4 regions of the Bacillus sp. DX3.1 genome follow, and region 3 is predicted to be linked to each of the others. Evidence: riboswitches for the same ligand, from Rfam matches in the RefSeq annotation. Region 3 holds a riboswitch; each other region holds the start of a gene.

Region 1 (4,601 bases), 850 kb from region 3:
ATAACGCCTTCGCGAACATCATCTTTGTTCGGTAAGCCTAAATGCTCTTTCGGTGTTACATAGCACAGCATTGCTGTACCAAACCAGCCGATCATCGCTGCTCCAATTGCAGATGTAATATGATCATAACCTGGTGCAATATCCGTTGTTAATGGTCCGAGTGTATAGAACGGTGCACCTTGGCAAATATCAATTTCTTTCTCCATATTTTCTTTAATTAAGTGCATTGGTACATGCCCTGGTCCTTCAATCATGACTTGAACATCATGCTTCCAAGCGATTTTTGTTAATTCCCCAAGTGTTTCAAGCTCAGAGAATTGTGCTTCATCATTCGCATCCGCAATCGAACCTGGACGTAAGCCATCTCCAAGAGAGAAGGAAACATCATATTGTTTCATAATTTCACAAATTTCTTCAAAGTGAGTATATAGGAAGTTTTCTTTATGATGGAATAAACACCACTGCGCCATAATAGAGCCACCGCGTGAAACAATTCCCGTTACACGTTTCGCTGTAATTGGAATGTAACGAAGCAATACACCTGCATGAATCGTAAAGTAATCTACACCTTGCTCTGCTTGTTCAATTAATGTGTCACGGTATACTTCCCACGTTAAGTTCTCAGCGATACCATTCACTTTTTCAAGCGCTTGATAGATCGGTACAGTTCCAACTGGTACAGGTGCATTCCGAATAATCCATTCCCGCGTTGTATGAATGTTTTTTCCTGTAGATAAATCCATAATTGTATCTGCGCCCCAGCGCGTTGCCCATGTCATCTTCTCTACTTCTTCTGCAATAGAGGAAGATACGGCAGAGTTCCCGATATTCGCATTTACTTTCACGTGGAAATTGCGGCCGATAATCATCGGTTCTGCTTCTGGATGGTTAATGTTTGTTGGTAAAATAGCACGACCTTCTGCAATTTCTTTACGAACAAACTCCGGTTCTACACCTTCACGAATCGCAACATATTCCATCTCAGACGTAATGATGCCTTTGCGAGCATAATGCATTTGCGTTACATTTGCCCCTTCTTTCGCACGAAGTGGTTTACGATCCATTTGCGGGAACACAGGTGTATGTTCTGATGTAGCTTTCACACCATCATCTTCTGGTTTCACTTCACGACCTTCATACTCCTCCACATCTCCGCGCGTAACAATCCACCCGTGACGAGGCGTTGGAATTCCTTTCTCAAGCTCCACTTTGTATGCAGGATCTGTATAAGGACCACTCGTATCATACACGCGAATCGGCGGATTTGGCACACCGTTTGTTTCGCTTTGTGCAATCTCACGCATCGGTACTTTCATACCTTCACGCGTGCCTTCTACGTAGACTTTCTTACTCCCTGGTAAACTCGACTTCAATTCAATTTGCTCAGCTGAAACAGATTGCTTCATAATTTGTGTTTCCTCCCCTTTATCATTTCAGGCAAATCTAACTTGCTCAGAATCTCCAACCAACTTCTGGGCAATTCGATTCTCACTTCAGCGACATTTCGCCGCTTCGGCTTTTCTTGAGATCCAGCTCCAGCGGCTAGAACAGTCGGTGGCTTCGCTTCTTCCGCTGAGGCAAACTACGCCTCTTCGGCTGAAGCTCCATCCCCCTCCTGTTCTGATCGAGCCGCTTCTGCTTTACACGTGACAAGGACGAGAATAAGAACTAGTGACCAGCGCATGCCAAAATAAAAAGAGCCAGGTCCATAGTAAAACAAGGACCTGGCTCATAAAGACATAGTTATGTAAAGCCGTTAACTTCCCTACGCTGGTACGAGCCAGATCAGGTCCAGAGGGTTAAGAAGTTCTCGCACTTCTCTCTCAGCCCAGCTTGCTTGGGCACCCCTAGTTTATCACTGATTTAATTTTCAATACTTTCTCATCATACATGATAATCTGAAAAATGCAAAGAGATTAAACCATTTTATCCCTCAACAAATATCACTGAAATGCGTTGGTTAATCGATATTCTTTGTCGAATGGCCGACATATACAAAAAGATGTCGCGATGTTACAAGAAATACTCAATCACAACACACCACTTAACAGTATTCCCTATATCTAGAAACCTAGAAAAGTCCCTTCAGATCTAAAATGTACCCTTTGTAAAGGACATTTAAAAAAAGCCTAGGCAGCTTGAAGAAGATGATCTCTGTATTGCACAGGAGTCATCTTTTTTAAATTCCATTGATATCTGTAATAATTGTAGTAGATCATATATTGTTTAATTTCTTTTTTTAATTCATCTAGAGTTGTACATGCTTGAATAGAAGCTTCATCTTTAAGATGGCCAAAGAAAGATTCTTGGGGAGCGTTATCCCAACAGTTTCCTCTTCTTGACATGGATTGTTGTAATCCTAGTTTCTTAACTGCTTTTTGAAAATTAGGGTGCGTATACTGAATTCCCTGATCTGAGTGAATCAAGGCATCTTTGGCTTTCTGAAAGTTTTTGTTCCTTTTTAACTTTAGAAGAGTATCTGTAGCTAATTTTACAGTCATACGTTCTGATATATGATGGGCTAAAATTTCATCAGTTGAACCATCTTTAATGACTGATAAGTAGGCTTTCTGACCTTTTCCATAAAATAAATATGTGATATCTGTTAGGAGGACTTTACCAGGGATTCCTTGCTTAAATTGGCGATTCAATAGGTTTGGCACAACTCGATGTTCTTTTGTAGCTTTCCTAATTCGTCTATAAGGATTTGCCTTTCTAATTGGGCATATAATGTCGTATTTCTTCATGATTCGTCGTATACGTTTCAAATTGTAGACAACCTGAAATTGACCCGCCAAAGTCATTTTGATTTGGCGAGCCCCTTTCTTACGACCTTTGAAATGGAAGGCTTTTAGGATGAGCCCTTTTACTACCTCATCCTTTTCATCTTTTTGATGTCTTCGTTCCTGTGATTTCACAGAGAAATAGTTATAATAACCGCTTCTTGAGACACCGGCTATTCCACATAGGTATTTCACCATATGTTTGAGTTGATATGTTTCTATCACTGAACAAATCAGGATATATTTTTGGCTAGAAAGAAGGACTACTTTTTTAGCCCCCTTTCTATCAAACGAATCTTTTTTAACAGTTCATTTTCTGCCTTTAGTAAGTTAATTTGAGCTTCTAAGCGAGCGTTTTTCTCCTCTAGAGTCAGTTCTCTTTCTCTAGAACGCTTTGAATTTCCAAATCTAGTGTCACGTAGGCCGCTAATCCCATTTTCATTGTAAGCCTTTTTCCATCTTTTACTCGCTGCCTTAATTCTATCCATTCCTAAGATTTCTACATCAAACCCACATTCTTCAAAGATTTGTCTTGGAAACTTGCCTTTCTCTTTTTCCTCAATACATATACGCTTAAATTTATCCGTATATGTGATACTTTTTGAACTGACAGATTTAACATATTGATTAGATGATAACAGCTTAATTTCTTTCTCTGTAAAAACCTTTTTACTCATAAATTTCCCCAGTCTTTATGTTTTTCTTAATTATATACAAAAACCCTATAGGGAGACTTTTTTAGTGTCTACTCTATAGGGTACATTTTAATCTCTGAAGGGACTTTTCATTCACATAATCGCTCATTATCAGAAGTAATATTAGGCTATTAAATCAATTTTCTATTAAACTACGTTTGTCCATTTCCTTTTTTTTGATTATTACATAAGATAGCATAAAAACATTAAAGGAGGACAAGCTTTGTTTAAATTATATTTAGATCCTGGGCATGGCGGTACTGATAGCGGCGCAATAGGGAATGGATTATTAGAGAAAGATCTCACTTTAGATATTGCTCTTCGCATTCGTTCTCTACTGCTAAATAATTATGAGAACGTTGATGTGAAGATGAGCCGTGAGACTGATGTATTTGTTTCATTAACTGAACGTACAAATGCGGCAAATACTTGGCAAGCAAATTATTTTCTCTCTATTCACATAAATTCTGCGGATAGTAATAGCGCAAAGGGATATGAAGATTTTATATATAATGGGCTTACCGATTCTTCACAAACAGCAACTTATCAAAATATCTTGCATGAAGAAATCACAAAAATAAATGAACTATTTGATAGAGGCAAAAAAAAGGCGGATTTTCATGTGCTGCGCGAAAGTTATATGCCAGCATTATTAACAGAAAATGGATTCATCACGAACGTAGAAGATGCTACAAATTTAAAAGATGCAAACTGGCGCCAAAAGGTTGCAGAAGGTCATGCAAATGGTTTAGCTAGAGCTTTTAATCTAACAAAAAAGTCGAATATCTATCGTGTCATTGTAGATGGGATTCAAGTAGGGGCTTACGCTAAGAAAGAAAATATATTAGCAACTGTTCAAGATAACTTAGACCAGTCCCAAGAAATTCTCATACAAAAAATTCAATCTCAACTGACTGTTGCACCACTTGCACCACCTGCACCACCTTCTTCACTTAGCCGATTTATGAGTACAGTGGACACAAGTACGCTTTATTTAGAGGGGAAGCAACTGGGAGAAGCTTCGGGGATGCGAGATGATATCGTGGTGTTAGACTTTGGTTGGCCTGAATATGTCAGGAAAACTAAAGTATACGGTACACTTCTTTTCAGCGGTTTTGGAGCG
Region 2 (4,601 bases), 340 kb from region 3:
TTCAAAATTCCATTCACCGTTATGTAATTCAAAATGGAGATGTTGTCCAAAAGAATGACCTGTATTTCCCATATGGCCTAATAATTGCCCCATTTGAACTTGATCACCAGCTTGTACAGCACGATCTTTCATATGAGCATAAACCGTTGTATATAATTTTCCTTTTATGTGATGAGTAACGAATACGACGTTACCATAGCTTGCAGAATAGTAGGATTTCAAAACTTTACCTGCAGCCGCAGCTTGAATAGAAACATCTCCAGGAGCTGCAATATCCACACCATAATGCATTTGTTCCCAACTAATATCGAATGTTGAGCTAACTTTACCTTGAGCAGGGAATTTGAAAACAGCTGGAATAGAAGGAGTATCCTGCTTTTCTTGTGGTTGTTTTTGTAGTATATAATGTTGTGCGACATATCCATAACCGGAGCCAAAACGAATTTTATACCAAGTACCCACTGTTTCTACCACTTGTACTTGGGTACCATCTTGTAAAGAGCCAATTGCGGCGGTATTTGTTCCTGCACCACTACGGACTTTTAATGTAGGTGCTGCAACATAATAGGAAGGTGCACCCTGCACAGTCATACCTTTTACTAATGGTTGTGAACTACTAGATACAAAGTCCCTCTTCACGTATCCTACTTTTCCATTGTGAGAGATTTGATACCAATCGCCATGTGTTCCTTGAATGGTAATGAATTTACCGTTTGGTAATACATCAAGAATAGAAGAGTGTGTATTAGGTTCAGAACGAACGTTTAGTACATTTGTATTTACAATATATTGGTTGTTAAGCTGAGCTGGTTTTGTAAATGAAATATCACTCTTTTTTATGTAACCAGTTTTATTTTGTACGTTTACCTTATACCAATCTTGTATTGTTTCAAGAATTGTAACGGGTGTGTTATATGTAATAATGGCAATTGAATCACCATTCACTTCAGCATTTTGATATAACTCTACTGTTTCTGTTGTTACATATCCAATTTTTTCTGTCGGCTTTTGTTGGGCTGCTGCAGTATGCATGTCTATCTCAGTCATGGACGGAAGCAGGGAAGCCGCTGCAACAGTAGCCACCGTAAAAGCTGTAGCTTTCATTTTCATCTAATAATGGACCCCCCTCATAGGATGTATTATTACATTGTTCATTATAGTATAAAGATATAATATTTGTGCGTTGTTTACATCAATGTAATAAGATTAAAAACCTTTTTTAATTGTATAGAAATATATTAAAAGGATAACAGATTTATAACAATTAGGAAACGCATGAAAAATATTCGCGTTTTCTAAACATACAATTTATTTTTACAATAATATATAGTGGGATTTTCATCAGTAGAGAGGCTTTTACCTATTAATGGTGAGCCATGCCATGAGGATTTCTTTATGTATATAAATACAAATTAAAAAACCGACATAAAACCTTTCTTTTTAGGTGGGAGAGCATCCGTTCATGCATAGAAGCGGTCAGATCCTTTTCTTGCCCAGACATAGTGAAAACAAAGAGAGAAAACGAGTGCAGGTCACCTTTTGTTATCCGTAGCCGCGGCTATATGTCGAAAAATCAAAATGGATTTATATATCATATAAACCATTCGTGTAGCTTAAAACAGTTGCTGATGATTGATGACAGTGTTATACTGACTATGTTAATTTAATATTGTGCTAGGAGAGCTGGTGTTGCCGGCTGAGAGTAAGACCGAGAGTCTTTAATCCTTTCACCTGATCTAGATTATGCTAGCGTAGGGAAGCAACTTGGACATGAATGTTAGGTCCCCGTTTCTTTATGTTAAGAAACGGGGCTTTTTTATTTGAAAATTTTATAGAGAAAACCACTAGGGGTGCTGTGAATGCTGAGAGAGGATTAATCCTTAACCCTTACAGACCTGATCTAGGTAATACTAGCGAAGGGAAGTGGAACGACAAATAGATGCTCATTTATTTGTTGTAACCACTTCTTATATATTAGGAGTGGTTTTTTTATTTTTCCGGATCTAATGGGCAGTAAATCTCCATCTCCAAGTCATGAGTAATTAGAGAAAAGAGGGGGAAACCTGCCCGCTGATGGAAGTTGCAATGTACATAAATAGAGATAAAGGAAGGGGAAATACAAATGAAATTTTGTGAGAGATTATATGAAATGGTTCAGCCTGTTTGGGAAAAAAGTCATAATCATCCGTTTGTGACTGGAATGGGGGATGGAACGTTAGAAAAAGATAAATTTCAATACTACATTATACAAGATTATTTATATTTGCTAGATTACGCAAAACTATATGCAATTGGAGTTGTAAAAGCGACGAGCCCACAAGTTATGGCGAAATTTGCTGAACAAATAGATGGTATTTTAAATGGAGAAATGACCATTCATAAGCAGTATGCAAAACGTCTCGATATTTCTGTGCAAGAGATGGAACAAGCGAAACCATCTGCTAAAAATTTAGCATATACGAACTATATGATGTCTGTATCACAAAATGGTACACTTACCGAATTAATTGCAGCATTACTTCCATGTATGTGGAGCTATTGGGAAATTGGAAAGCGTTTAAATGATATTCCAGGAGCGAGAGATCATGAATTTTTTGGCGAATGGATTCAAGGATATAGCTCAGAAGAGTACGGAAACCTTTGTACTTGGTTAATGGATTTATTAAATGAATTAGCTATTGGAAAATCTGAACAAGAACTAGCTCGTTTAGAAGAGATTTTCTTATATTCCAGCCGCTTTGAATATTTATTCTGGGATATGGCCTATCGTAAGGAGATGTGGGGTTTTGAGGAGCAAGAGCATACTACAGTTTCATAATGTTTCCTTTCATTATGATGAAAAGCCAATCATAAATAGTCTTAATGCTAACATACAAGAAAAAGAGTTTGTTAGCATTATTGGACCGAGTGGCTGTGGCAAAAGTACATTATTTCGTCTTATTACAGGATTAGAAGAACCGACGGCTGGAACGATTCAACTGACAGAAACAACAAGTCATCCTGTAGGATATATGCCACAAAAAGATATGCTTTTACCATGGAGAACCATTATTGAAAATGCAGCGCTGCCGCTAGAATGTCAGGGGATAAAGAAAAAAGAAGCTCATACAAAGGCAAAGGCGCTTTTAGAACAATTTGGTTTGCAAGGATATGAGAAAAAATATCCGAAGGACTTATCAGGTGGTATGCGGCAGCGTGTTTCATTTATCAGAACGCTATTAACTGGCGGAGAAATTTTATTATTAGATGAGCCGTTTAGTGCACTGGATGCATTAACGAAGGCCACATTGCAAGAATGGCTGTTTGAACAATGGAAACATTGGCAAAAAACAATTCTATTTATTACGCATGATGTGGAAGAAGCACTTTACCTTTCCAATCGAATTTTTGTTGTGACGGAGCAACCTATCACAACTTTGACAGAGCGTGTTGTTCCACTTGGAGCTGATCGTTCAAGAAAAGATTTGTATAAGCCGGAAATATTAGCTTTAAAAGATGAGCTGCTTGGCATGTTGCAAAGGCAGGTGTTCGTATGAAACGTGTTACAGAATTTTTACCTGCACTGATTGTGAGCAGCATTTTACTTGTTAGCTGGGAAGTGGGAGCTAGGATTGTAGATGAGATGTACATATTGCCATCTCCAACTGCAATTCTAGCTAAAATGTGGGCTTTACGTGACATATTACTGACTGTTCATTTACCAGCGACGCTATACGTAGTATTGATAGGCGTTGTTATTTCTATCGTGTTAGGCGTTGGATTAGCGATGGTAATGAGTGCGAGTACATGGATGGAGAGAGCGTTTTATCCGCTTTTAGTTGCTTCACAAACAATTCCAATTACAGCGCTAGCGCCATTATTTGTTTTGTGGTTTGGTTATTCGATTTGGAGCAAAGTAATTGTTACCGTTTTGATTACGTTTTTCCCGATTGCAGTAAATACGTACGATGGTCTGCGTAGTACGAAAAAGGAATGGGAAGAGCTGTTAGTTACATACGGTGCCACGAAAAAAGATATATTTTTAAAGTTAAAGTTGCCATCTGCACTCCCATACTTTTTCTCGGCTTTAAAAATCGCGGTGCCACTTAGTGTAATTGGTGCCGCGATCGGTGAGTGGCTTGGTGCACAAGCTGGTCTTGGATACTTTAGTAAACGAATGATGACGCAGTTAGACGGAGCAGGCGTATTTGCACCGATTGTATTGTTATCATTGCTTGCTATTTTCTTTGTGTTACTTGTTTCTATATTAGAAAAGAAATTTATTAGTTGGAGGAAACATTCATGAAATTATTCAAACGCATCTTTGTGTTTACATTATTAGTTGCAATGATTGCAGGATGTTCTAGTAATTCATCATCAGAGAAGAAAGAAGCTGAAAAAGAAGTAACAGTTATGCTCGATTGGTATCCAAATGCGGTTCATAGCTTTATCTATACAGCAATTGAAAAAGGATACTTTAAAGAAGAAGGAGTGAAGGTCAATATCAAATTTCCTTCTAACCCAACAGATCCATTAACGTTAGCGGCGGCGGGAAAAGTAACAGTTGGTTTATACTATCAACCAGATGTTGTCATTGCAAAAGCAAATGAACAAATTCCAGT
Region 3 (4,601 bases):
CATTTAATTCTTTACCCATTTTGCTTGCAACGAAAGCTGCTAACATACAAGCAATAAATGTAGAAGGAATACTCACTTTTAAAATGTCTAGCAATGTGATTTTATAATCAGCTAGCATTGCTAGAAGTGCAACGGTTGCAGCAGAGATTGGACTTGCTGTAATTGCTTGCTGTGAGGCGATTACGGCAATCGACATCGGACGTTCTGGTCTAATTCCTGATTCGCGTGATACTTCTGCAATAACAGGGAGTACGGAATAGGCAACGTGACCAGTCCCTGCGCATAATGTAAATAAATATGTCACAATTGGTGCGAAGAATGTAATACGCTTTGGATTTTTACGAAGTGCTTTTTCTGCAAGATGGACAAGATAATCCATTCCACCAGCAGCTTGCAGTGCACCAGCAGCTGTAATGACTGCTAAAATCATCAGCATAACGTCAATTGGGGGAGCTGTAGGCTGTAGATGGAAGACGAATACGAGTATCGCCATACCAACACCGCCCATTACTCCTAGGCCAACACCACCAAGACGTGCACCGATAAAAATACAGAGTAGTAAGGTGATAAATTGTAGCCAAAACATGATAAAATACCTCCAAAATCCATATGGTAAGATATTTTTGAATAATTTAATTTGAATGATGATTATTAAATTAAACAAATGAAAGCTTTGTATATAAACCTTTTTTATTATATAACACATAAAAAGTAACATTCACTATATTTAGTGAAATTATTTTGACAGAATAATCATTAAAATTTAATGTTTTTTATATAAAGATATAATAAAAAACAAAATGAAGATGATGTGTAACTTATTCATCACGGAAGAGCAATTTCTGAAAAGTGAGGGAACGGAGCGATAGAGGCTAAGAGGGGGAACAGCTAGTCGGTGACTGGATAGTAGGGTGTATGTGCAAATAATCTCCTTTCTATGGTTCATATATAGAAAGGAGATTAAGAGAAATATGAGTTAGAAAAAACATAGAACTATATAAATCCATTTTGATTTTTCGACATATAGCCGCGGTTATGGATAACAAAAGGTGACCTGCACTCGTTTTCTCTCTTTGTTTTCACTTCGCATGGGGCAGGAAAAGGATCTGACCGCTTCTATGCATGACTGGATGCTCTCTCCCACCTAAAAAGAAGGGGTTTATGTCGGTTTTTTAATTTGTATTTATATAGATAGACGCCATATTTCGTATTTTAAATAGAATAAGATAAATCATTTTGGTCTTTAACAGTACTCCAACAGAAGTCCCCTTCTTCAAACGGCCCGTTAGAATGTTAAGGAGGGGTCATTCACAAAAAGGAGACAAGAAACACCTTATTTGTTTGTTTGAAAAAATAAATCATGCTACAATGAAAACAAATTAAGAACGGGGAGCCAATTGGCTGAGAGGATGCAAGAATGCATCGACCCTCAACCTGATCTGGATAATGCCAGCGTAGGGAGTTACTTAAAGTGATGTAAGCAAACGTTATTGTGTAATAACTTGCATACAAGGCTTTCCTACGTAATCGTAGGAAAGCCTTTTCTTTTTACTAAACATATTTTGCAAGGGGGATTTTAGTATGTCACAACAAGTTACGATTTCATTTTCAGTAGTACCACAAGCAAAAACGAAAGATCTATATGCCGTTGTTGATAAAGCAATTGAAGTTGTACAACAATCTGGTGTGCGCTACGAAGTGGGAGCTATGGAAACAACGCTGGAAGGAGAATTAGACGTACTTCTTGACGTAATTAAACGTGCACAACAAGCTTGCGTCGATGCTGGAGCAGAAGAAGTTATTACTTCTATTAAAATTCACTATCGTCCAAGTACTGGTGTATCAATTGATGAAAAAGTTTGGAAGTACCGTGATGAATATGCAAAACCAGAAGCGATCTAACATAACAATTACAACGATTTGGATTATCCTTCTCATTGCTATATGGGAAGGATCTGTTTCATTATTTAAAATTGAACCATGGATTTTACCAAAGCCTTCTGCAATTGTACAAGAGCTTATTGCGATGAAAGATTTATTATTACCAAATACGGTGCAAACACTGCAAGAAGTCGTAATAGGATTGTTTTTTGCGATTCTACTTGGAACGAGTATTGCAATTATTATGGATGTTATTCCGCTGTTTCGCATTTTAATTAATCCGTTACTCGTTATTTCGCAAACGATTCCGATTGTTGTGCTTGCACCTTTGTTTATTATTTGGTTCGGATATGGAATGCTGCCAAAGGTGATGGTCGTTATTCTTGTCTGTTTCTTTCCGATTGCTCTTAGTATTTTAGAAGGCTTTCAAACAGTTGATAAAAACATGCTCAAGCTATTACAGACAATGCGTGCGACAAAATGGCAAGTGTATCAAAAGGTGAAATTTCCAGCGGTGCTCCCATACTTTTTCTCTGGGCTAAAAATTGCCGTTACATATAGCGTGATGGGAGCAATTATTGGAGAATGGCTTGGGGCGAGTGAAGGGTTAGGCGTTATGCTGACACGTGCAACGAAATCCTTTTTAACAGCTCGTGTATTTGGCATTGCAACCATTATCGTAATGGTGACATTGCTCTTGTATTCTATCGTAGAATTTATGGCAAGACTAACAGCACCATGGATATACAGAAGGGACGATAAAAAATGAAAAAAGGCTTAAAAGTCATGCTCGCAGCTTTATTAGCAGTTGGCGTGGTGGGTTGTTCTACAGCGAAGAAAGAAGAGAGTGCAGATAAAGAGAAGAAAGTAAAAGTTGTCTTGGATTGGTTTCCAAATACAAACCATACTGGTTTATATGTAGCGAAGACGAAAGATTATTATAAAAAACAAGGTTTAGATGTGGAAATCATTCAGCCAGGAGATAACGTGTCTGCGGAACAAATGATTGCATCAGGAAAAGCAGATTTCGGTGTGAGCTATCAAGAAAACGTAACATCTGCTCGCGTTGAAGGGATTCCAGTTGTTTCAATTGGAGCAATTATTCAGCATAATACATCTGCTTTCGCTTCACTTAAAAAAGATAATATTACCTCTCCAAAAGATTTCGAAGGTAAACGTTACGGCGGTTGGGGTGCACCAGCGGAAGAAGCAACGTTAAAAACAATTATGAATAAACATAATGCTGATTTTAATAAAGTAGAGAAGATCGTTCTTGGACAAACCGATTTCTTTAAATCAATCGGGCGCGATGCAGACTTTGAATGGATTTATTATGGCTGGGACGGCATTGAAGCAAAACGCCAAGGAAAAGAATTAAATACAGTGATGGTAAAAGATTTAGATCCAGCACTGGATTTTTATAGTCCTGTAATTATTACGAGTGAAAAACATACAAAACAAGATAAAGATTTTGTGAAAAAATTCATGACTGCAACAGCAGAAGGGTATAACTTTGCAATTAAAGAGCCGAAAGAATCAGCTGACATTTTAATTAAAAATGTACCAGATATTAATAAAGAGTTAGTACAAGAGAGTCAAAAATGGTTAAGTACGAAGTATCAAGACGATGCGAAAGCATGGGGAGTACAGAAGGAAGAGGTTTGGACGAACTACATGAATTTCTTACATGATAATAAAGTTATTAAAAAGAAAATTGATGTAAACGCGGCCTTTACAAATGAATTCCTTCCAAGTGAAAAATGAGTGGATTACAAATAAAAGACGTTGTAAAAGCATTTGATGGGAAAAATGTGCTAGAAAAGATTAGTGCTTCCATACAAGAAGGAGAATTTGTCTCATTTGTCGGACCGAGTGGCTGCGGAAAAAGTACGCTATTAAATATGATTGCCAGTATTGAAGAGATGACTAGCGGTGAAGTGGTTTATAACGATGTGCCTGTTAAAAAGCAGGATATCGTAAGCTATATGCCGCAGCAAGATCTTCTCTTGCCGTGGCGCTCTGCCTTGCAAAATATTGTTCTTCCCCTAGAGATTGATGGAAAGGCAAAGAAAGAGCGGTTCGCAGAAGGAATGGAAGCATTGAAGCAGTTCGGTCTTTCTGAATATGCGAACCATTATCCAGATGCGCTATCAGGTGGCATGCGTCAGCGTATTAGTTTCTTGCGTACCTACTTATGTGAAAAGCCTATTATGCTGCTTGATGAACCGTTTGGTAAGCTAGATGCATTTACAAAAATGGAGGTGCATCGCTGGCTGCTAGATTCATGGCATCAAGAAAAACAAACGATCATTATGGTAACGCATGACTTAGATGAAGCGATTTTATTATCTGATCGCGTGTTTATTATGTCGCAACGACCAGCAACACTTGTAGGTGAAGTAAACGTAAACTTACCTCGTCCTCGTACGATGGATATGTTAACATCTCTTGAACTAAAAGAAGATAAAGCTGAAATTTTAGGGATATTAGCTCCTTATATGCGGAAGTAATGAAAGCCACTTAACAGTTTTTTGTATAATGACTGCTAAGTGGCTTTTTTCGTTTGGAAGAAATTTTTAAAGAAAAAGATTGAATGAAAGAGGAACAAAACAATTCATGACGAATAAAATATAAGAGCATGGAGCATGCTTATTATGAAACAATAATGATTTTTAAAGGAGTGAAAGGATAAGATGACTTTATCAACTGTTCTTCAAATG
Region 4 (4,601 bases), 1.2 Mb from region 3:
AAATAAATTAGGAGATAAAGCAAAGTACATTACGACTGTTGTTCGGATGGGGTATAAATTTGAGGGGAATGTATGAGAAAAGGGATTGTACTCAAATTATTTATTCTTACAACAGCACTATGCATGTTGATTTTAGCGACGATTTTTATTGGACAAACGATATTTTTTAAACAATATTATGCCAACAGAAAGGTAAATGATATTCAAACGAACATAAGCTCTTTTGAGAGAGGATATTTGAATAGCGGAGGTAACATAGAATCAATTCGAAAACTTGAGCAAGATTTTTATCGAGAAAATAATACGTGGATCACAACATTAGATAGCGATGGGAATTTAAAACATGCCGATGATTTTTATTTAGAAGTAAAGCTGGATCGACTGTCCCAGAAAGAGTTTGGAAAAACAAACATTAAAGTTCCTCTATATAATCTTATGGGGATAGAAGAGGTTGAAAATGAAAAACTACCACATTTTTCAGGATTACAAATTTCTGTTTATGGAATAAATAGAGATTCTACCTTCGTTCCGGCTGGATTAAGTCTATACAAGGGAGGGACAAATTGGTCCAATAAACCCCTGAATAAGAAAATAAATGATATGCAAACTAAAGTTAAAGAAGAAAAGAAAAGTGCTGATCAAGTTCCTAGTACTGCTTTTTTAGGAACTATTACAAAAATTCAACTACCTGATAGCAAAGGAATGTCGAATTTCCTTTATAAAAATACTCTATTTTTGGAGAGTATAAAAGAGTTTCAAGCAAACTTACTGTTAAATGAAAGTAAAGATACCAATGATTCCTTACAGATAATTGACTATGAAAAAAATGATATAAAATATAAATTGTTAATAGAACCGATAAAAGAAAAAGATGGCTCATTCACATATATATTTGCAATGGCCTCCTTACAGCCAGTAGATGAAGCAGTACAAATGGTAAAGGATTATTATGTATATATCATTGCGTTTGTATTAGTACTTATTTTTCTTGCTTCTTTCTATTATTCAAAACAAATTGCAAAACCGTTATTACGAATAAATGATACAACGAAAAAAATTGCACATTTAGATTTCACGGAAAGAATCCCGATTACTTCAAAAGATGAGATTGGAGATTTATCGGAAAATATTAACATGCTATCTAATACACTACATTCACATATTGGACAACTGGAACAAGACATCGAAAAAGAAAGAAAGTTAGAAAACACACGGAAAGAGTTTATTGCAGGTGTATCACATGAACTGAAAACTCCTCTAAGTATTATGAAAAGCTGCATTTCTATCTTAAAAGATGGGGTCGCTGAGCATAAGAAAGAATATTATTTTCAAGCGATGGAAAAAGAAGTAGATAAGATGGATATGTTAATTTTGGACATGCTGGAGTTAGCTAAATTTGAATCCGGCACATATAAAATGAAAATGGATACTTTTTATATTGATGGAGTTATTGAGCATATATGTGAACAGCTATCATTAGAGATAGAGAAAAAAGAACTACATGTTTACAAACATGTATCTCCATTTGAAGTTATTGCCAATCAACATCGCATTGAACAAGTAATTATCAACTTCATTACGAATGCAATCCGTTATACGCCGGAAAAAGAAGATATTATTATTTCCACAATAGATGAACCAAATCGAGTAAAGGTTTGTATAGAAAATAAAGGTGCTCATATTCAAGAAGAGCAATTAGATAAAATTTGGGATCGTTTTTATCGGATAGATACGGCTCGTCAGCGTTCAAAAGGTGGAACGGGGCTTGGGCTTGCCATTTCTAAAAATATTTTAGAACTTCATGGCGTAGAGTATGGTGTAAATAATACAGAAGATGGTGTGCTGTTTTATTTTTATTTACAGAAAAAAGTGTAGAAAGGACATTCTACACTTTTTTTAATTTTTTTTGATAATATCTTTATCTTATCTTTATGTTTCAAACGTATAATTTCAATAGAAAATGAGTTTTTTAAGGAGTAGATTAGCCGTGAATAGCAATTTACTAAGTGTAATGGTATTTATTTTCTTTTGTGCATTTATTATATTTATTATTGACATAACTCAGTGAATCTATTAACAGAAAATATGAAAATACAATTTTATAGGTTGAAAATTCTCCGTATTGCAAGAGTATTATTGTAGTAGGATGAGTACATTTCTTATATTGAATTGTCTTTCGTCTTACTTACATGTATGTAGTGTTTCTGAAAATATAGTTTGATTTAGTGAAAAAGAAGGGTGCTATTTAGGCACTCTTCTTTTTTGAATTCATATGATGTGCACCAATACTTTTGAATAAGCGAGGTGATGTTGTAAATAAAAGGAGTAGTAACACTGTACATAACCCGAAAGAAGCAAGCATTGTACTACCGTTGACGATTAACGAATATAGGACAGCGGATTGTCCTGGCGGTGCGTATTTTCCAAAAAAGATAACGCCAGCAATAAAATGACAGAAATAGCGTGCAAAGCTACCGATAAATGTAGCAATGATAATATATACAAGAGCTTTTTTTCTTTGATTGCCCGCTGATATAGGTTTGTCTTTTCGACTATCAAAGTTAGATTCGTCTTGATTATTTTTTTGCTGATTTGCAAGTGCCTTTTGAATGGGACGATAGAATAAACCAGCAAAACCGATAAAAGCAAATGCAATGAAGTACTCAATAAACGCTTGTACAGGCGTTAAAATATAAGCATCGCCGACTACGATTTGTAGTAGCCCCCAAATTAAGCCGCCTAAGAAAGCCTTTTTAAATCCCCAGCGGTAAGCGATAATAAAAATAGGAATCATAGCAAATGAGATAGAACCGCCTGTTGGAAGTTTAATCGATAGTGGTAAAATGTCGATGATCAAGGCAAAGGCTGCAAGGATTGCAGATTCAATCATCGCTTGTAAATTGGTGTTACGCATGTTGTTATTCCCCCTAGATCCAAGTTGCACAAAAAAAGAAGAATTACCATAGGGAGATATGAAATACGTATGTAGAAAATGATGAGGTATGTATTTCAACGTTTGCACAATTCCTACGTTAGCATTAACTAACAGGTTCAAAGGGTCGGAACGAAGTGTTCCCTCTCAGCAACGGGGCTCCCCCTGTGATAACGAGATTCTTTATTTGTTAGGTTCATTGTAATGGAAATGGATGAGAATGACAAATGGACATTTAGGTATTTAAATATAATTGTACGAAAATGTTAATAAATATGAAGGGAAAAGCTATAGTACTTGATAAATAGAATATGATACAATTTTTTTGAAAATAATTATCATTCTCTTTTGAGGGGGGAGATTATGAGTTTAGTTGAGATAAGTATAGGTGAAAAGGTACGAGTGAAAAATTTACAGGCGCTTGATAAATTATTGAAAAGACGTTTAGCTGCATTTGGCCTATCAGAGGGTTGCGAGCTTCGTATAAAACAAAAGGCAATGTTCAATGGCCCTTGTACATTAGAGTGCCGTGGACAATTAATTAGTATTCGTCATTGTGACGCGAAAATGATAAAGGTGGAATTAGCGTGAATAAGGTTGCTTTGCTAGGGAATCCGAATACCGGAAAAACATCATTATTTAATGCGCTTACTGGTTCCTATGAATATGTAGGGAACTGGAGCGGAGTAACGGTAGAAAAGAAAGTTGGTAAGTTAAAAGATAAGCAAGGAACATTAATTGATTTACCAGGCGTATATGACTTAAATCCAGTTTCCCGTGATGAAGGAGTCGTTACCAAATTTCTATTAACAGAAGAATTTAATCATATGCTAAATATTGTAGACTCTTCTCAATTTGAGCGTAATATGCATTTGACTCTGCAATTATTAGAATTTGGTAAGCCACTTTCTATCGGGTTAAATATGGTCGATGTTGCGAAGCAGCGCGGGATTATAATTGATGCAAAAAAACTAGCGGAAATGCTCGGTGTAACAGTCGTTCCTGTTGTTGCGAGAAGTGGAAAAGGCTGCGATGAATTACTAGCTACTCTTCATGAGAGTGGGAAGAAGAAAGGAAAAACTTTTATTCTTTCTTACGGTAAAAACGTAGATGCAGGCATTGCACAATTAATAGACATATTAGGGCAAGCAAATTATGAGCATCCAAGATGGCTTGCACTTCAATTTTTAAGCAATAATGAAGTGGTAGAACAAGAGTTAAATCAATTGTCTACTTATAAAGAACTGGTAGCCATTCGATCGGCACTAGAAGCAGAACTTGACGTGACGTTGGAGCAGTATATTTATAATGCACGTGCAGCGTATATTGAAAAGTTAAAAACGAGTGTCATTCGTCGTGAAAAAGAAGGGAGTATTCCTTTTTCTGAAAGAATTGATCAGTTAATTACACATAAAGTTTTAGGACTTCCAATCTTTTTAGCAGTTATGTTTTTTATTTTTCAGGTTACGTTTACGTGGATTGGGACACCTTTATCGGATATACTTGATGGATTTCTCGGTGGGCAGTTCACAGATTGGGTCACAGCAGGACTTGCAAATATCGGAGCATCTGAGTTTATTCAAGCTCTCGTTACAGAAGGGATTATTGCTGGTGTTGGGGCTGTATTAGTATTCGTTCCACAAATTTTTGCGTTGTTCTTCTTTATTTC

What was found. A riboswitch is a leader RNA that binds a small molecule or an ion and turns the genes downstream of it on or off. The one in region 3 is predicted to bind thiamine pyrophosphate.
Region 1: it holds a riboswitch for thiamine pyrophosphate, as region 3 does, so the genes downstream of both, thiC (phosphomethylpyrimidine synthase ThiC) here and QRE67_RS02470 (MTH1187 family thiamine-binding protein) in region 3, are expected to answer to the same signal.
Region 2: it holds a riboswitch for thiamine pyrophosphate, as region 3 does, so the genes downstream of both, tenA (thiaminase II) here and QRE67_RS02470 (MTH1187 family thiamine-binding protein) in region 3, are expected to answer to the same signal.
Region 4: it holds a riboswitch for thiamine pyrophosphate, as region 3 does, so the genes downstream of both, thiT (energy-coupled thiamine transporter ThiT) here and QRE67_RS02470 (MTH1187 family thiamine-binding protein) in region 3, are expected to answer to the same signal.

Annotation. Positions count from the first base shown of each region.
Region 1 is NZ_CP128153.1:4,831,857-4,836,457, forward strand. Features, by position in the region: gene thiC (phosphomethylpyrimidine synthase ThiC) at 1-1,406, opposite strand, end outside; TPP riboswitch at 1,746-1,859, opposite strand; one part of gene QRE67_RS24360 (IS3 family transposase) at 2,130-3,088, opposite strand; one part of gene QRE67_RS24360 (IS3 family transposase) at 3,088-3,460, opposite strand; partial or broken gene QRE67_RS24365 (N-acetylmuramoyl-L-alanine amidase family protein) at 3,702-4,379, shown strand.
Region 2 is NZ_CP128153.1:841,262-845,862, forward strand. Features, by position in the region: gene QRE67_RS04090 (SH3 domain-containing protein) at 1-1,110, opposite strand, end outside; TPP riboswitch at 1,667-1,775, shown strand; TPP riboswitch at 1,837-1,939, shown strand; gene tenA (thiaminase II) at 2,123-2,818, shown strand; gene QRE67_RS04100 (ABC transporter ATP-binding protein) at 2,787-3,536, shown strand; gene QRE67_RS04105 (ABC transporter permease) at 3,533-4,285, shown strand; gene QRE67_RS04110 (ABC transporter substrate-binding protein) at 4,282-4,601, shown strand, end outside.
Region 3 is NZ_CP128153.1:500,168-504,768, forward strand. Features, by position in the region: gene QRE67_RS02465 (anaerobic C4-dicarboxylate transporter family protein) at 1-586, opposite strand, end outside; TPP riboswitch at 1,377-1,480, shown strand; gene QRE67_RS02470 (MTH1187 family thiamine-binding protein) at 1,582-1,902, shown strand; gene QRE67_RS02475 (ABC transporter permease) at 1,874-2,650, shown strand; gene QRE67_RS02480 (ABC transporter substrate-binding protein) at 2,647-3,645, shown strand; gene QRE67_RS02485 (ABC transporter ATP-binding protein) at 3,642-4,391, shown strand.
Region 4 is NZ_CP128153.1:4,482,458-4,487,058, reverse strand. Features, by position in the region: gene QRE67_RS22535 (response regulator transcription factor) at 1-76, shown strand, start outside; gene QRE67_RS22530 (sensor histidine kinase) at 73-1,875, shown strand; gene thiT (energy-coupled thiamine transporter ThiT) at 2,246-2,914, opposite strand; TPP riboswitch at 3,007-3,108, opposite strand; gene QRE67_RS22520 (FeoA family protein) at 3,296-3,523, shown strand; gene feoB (ferrous iron transport protein B) at 3,520-4,601, shown strand, end outside.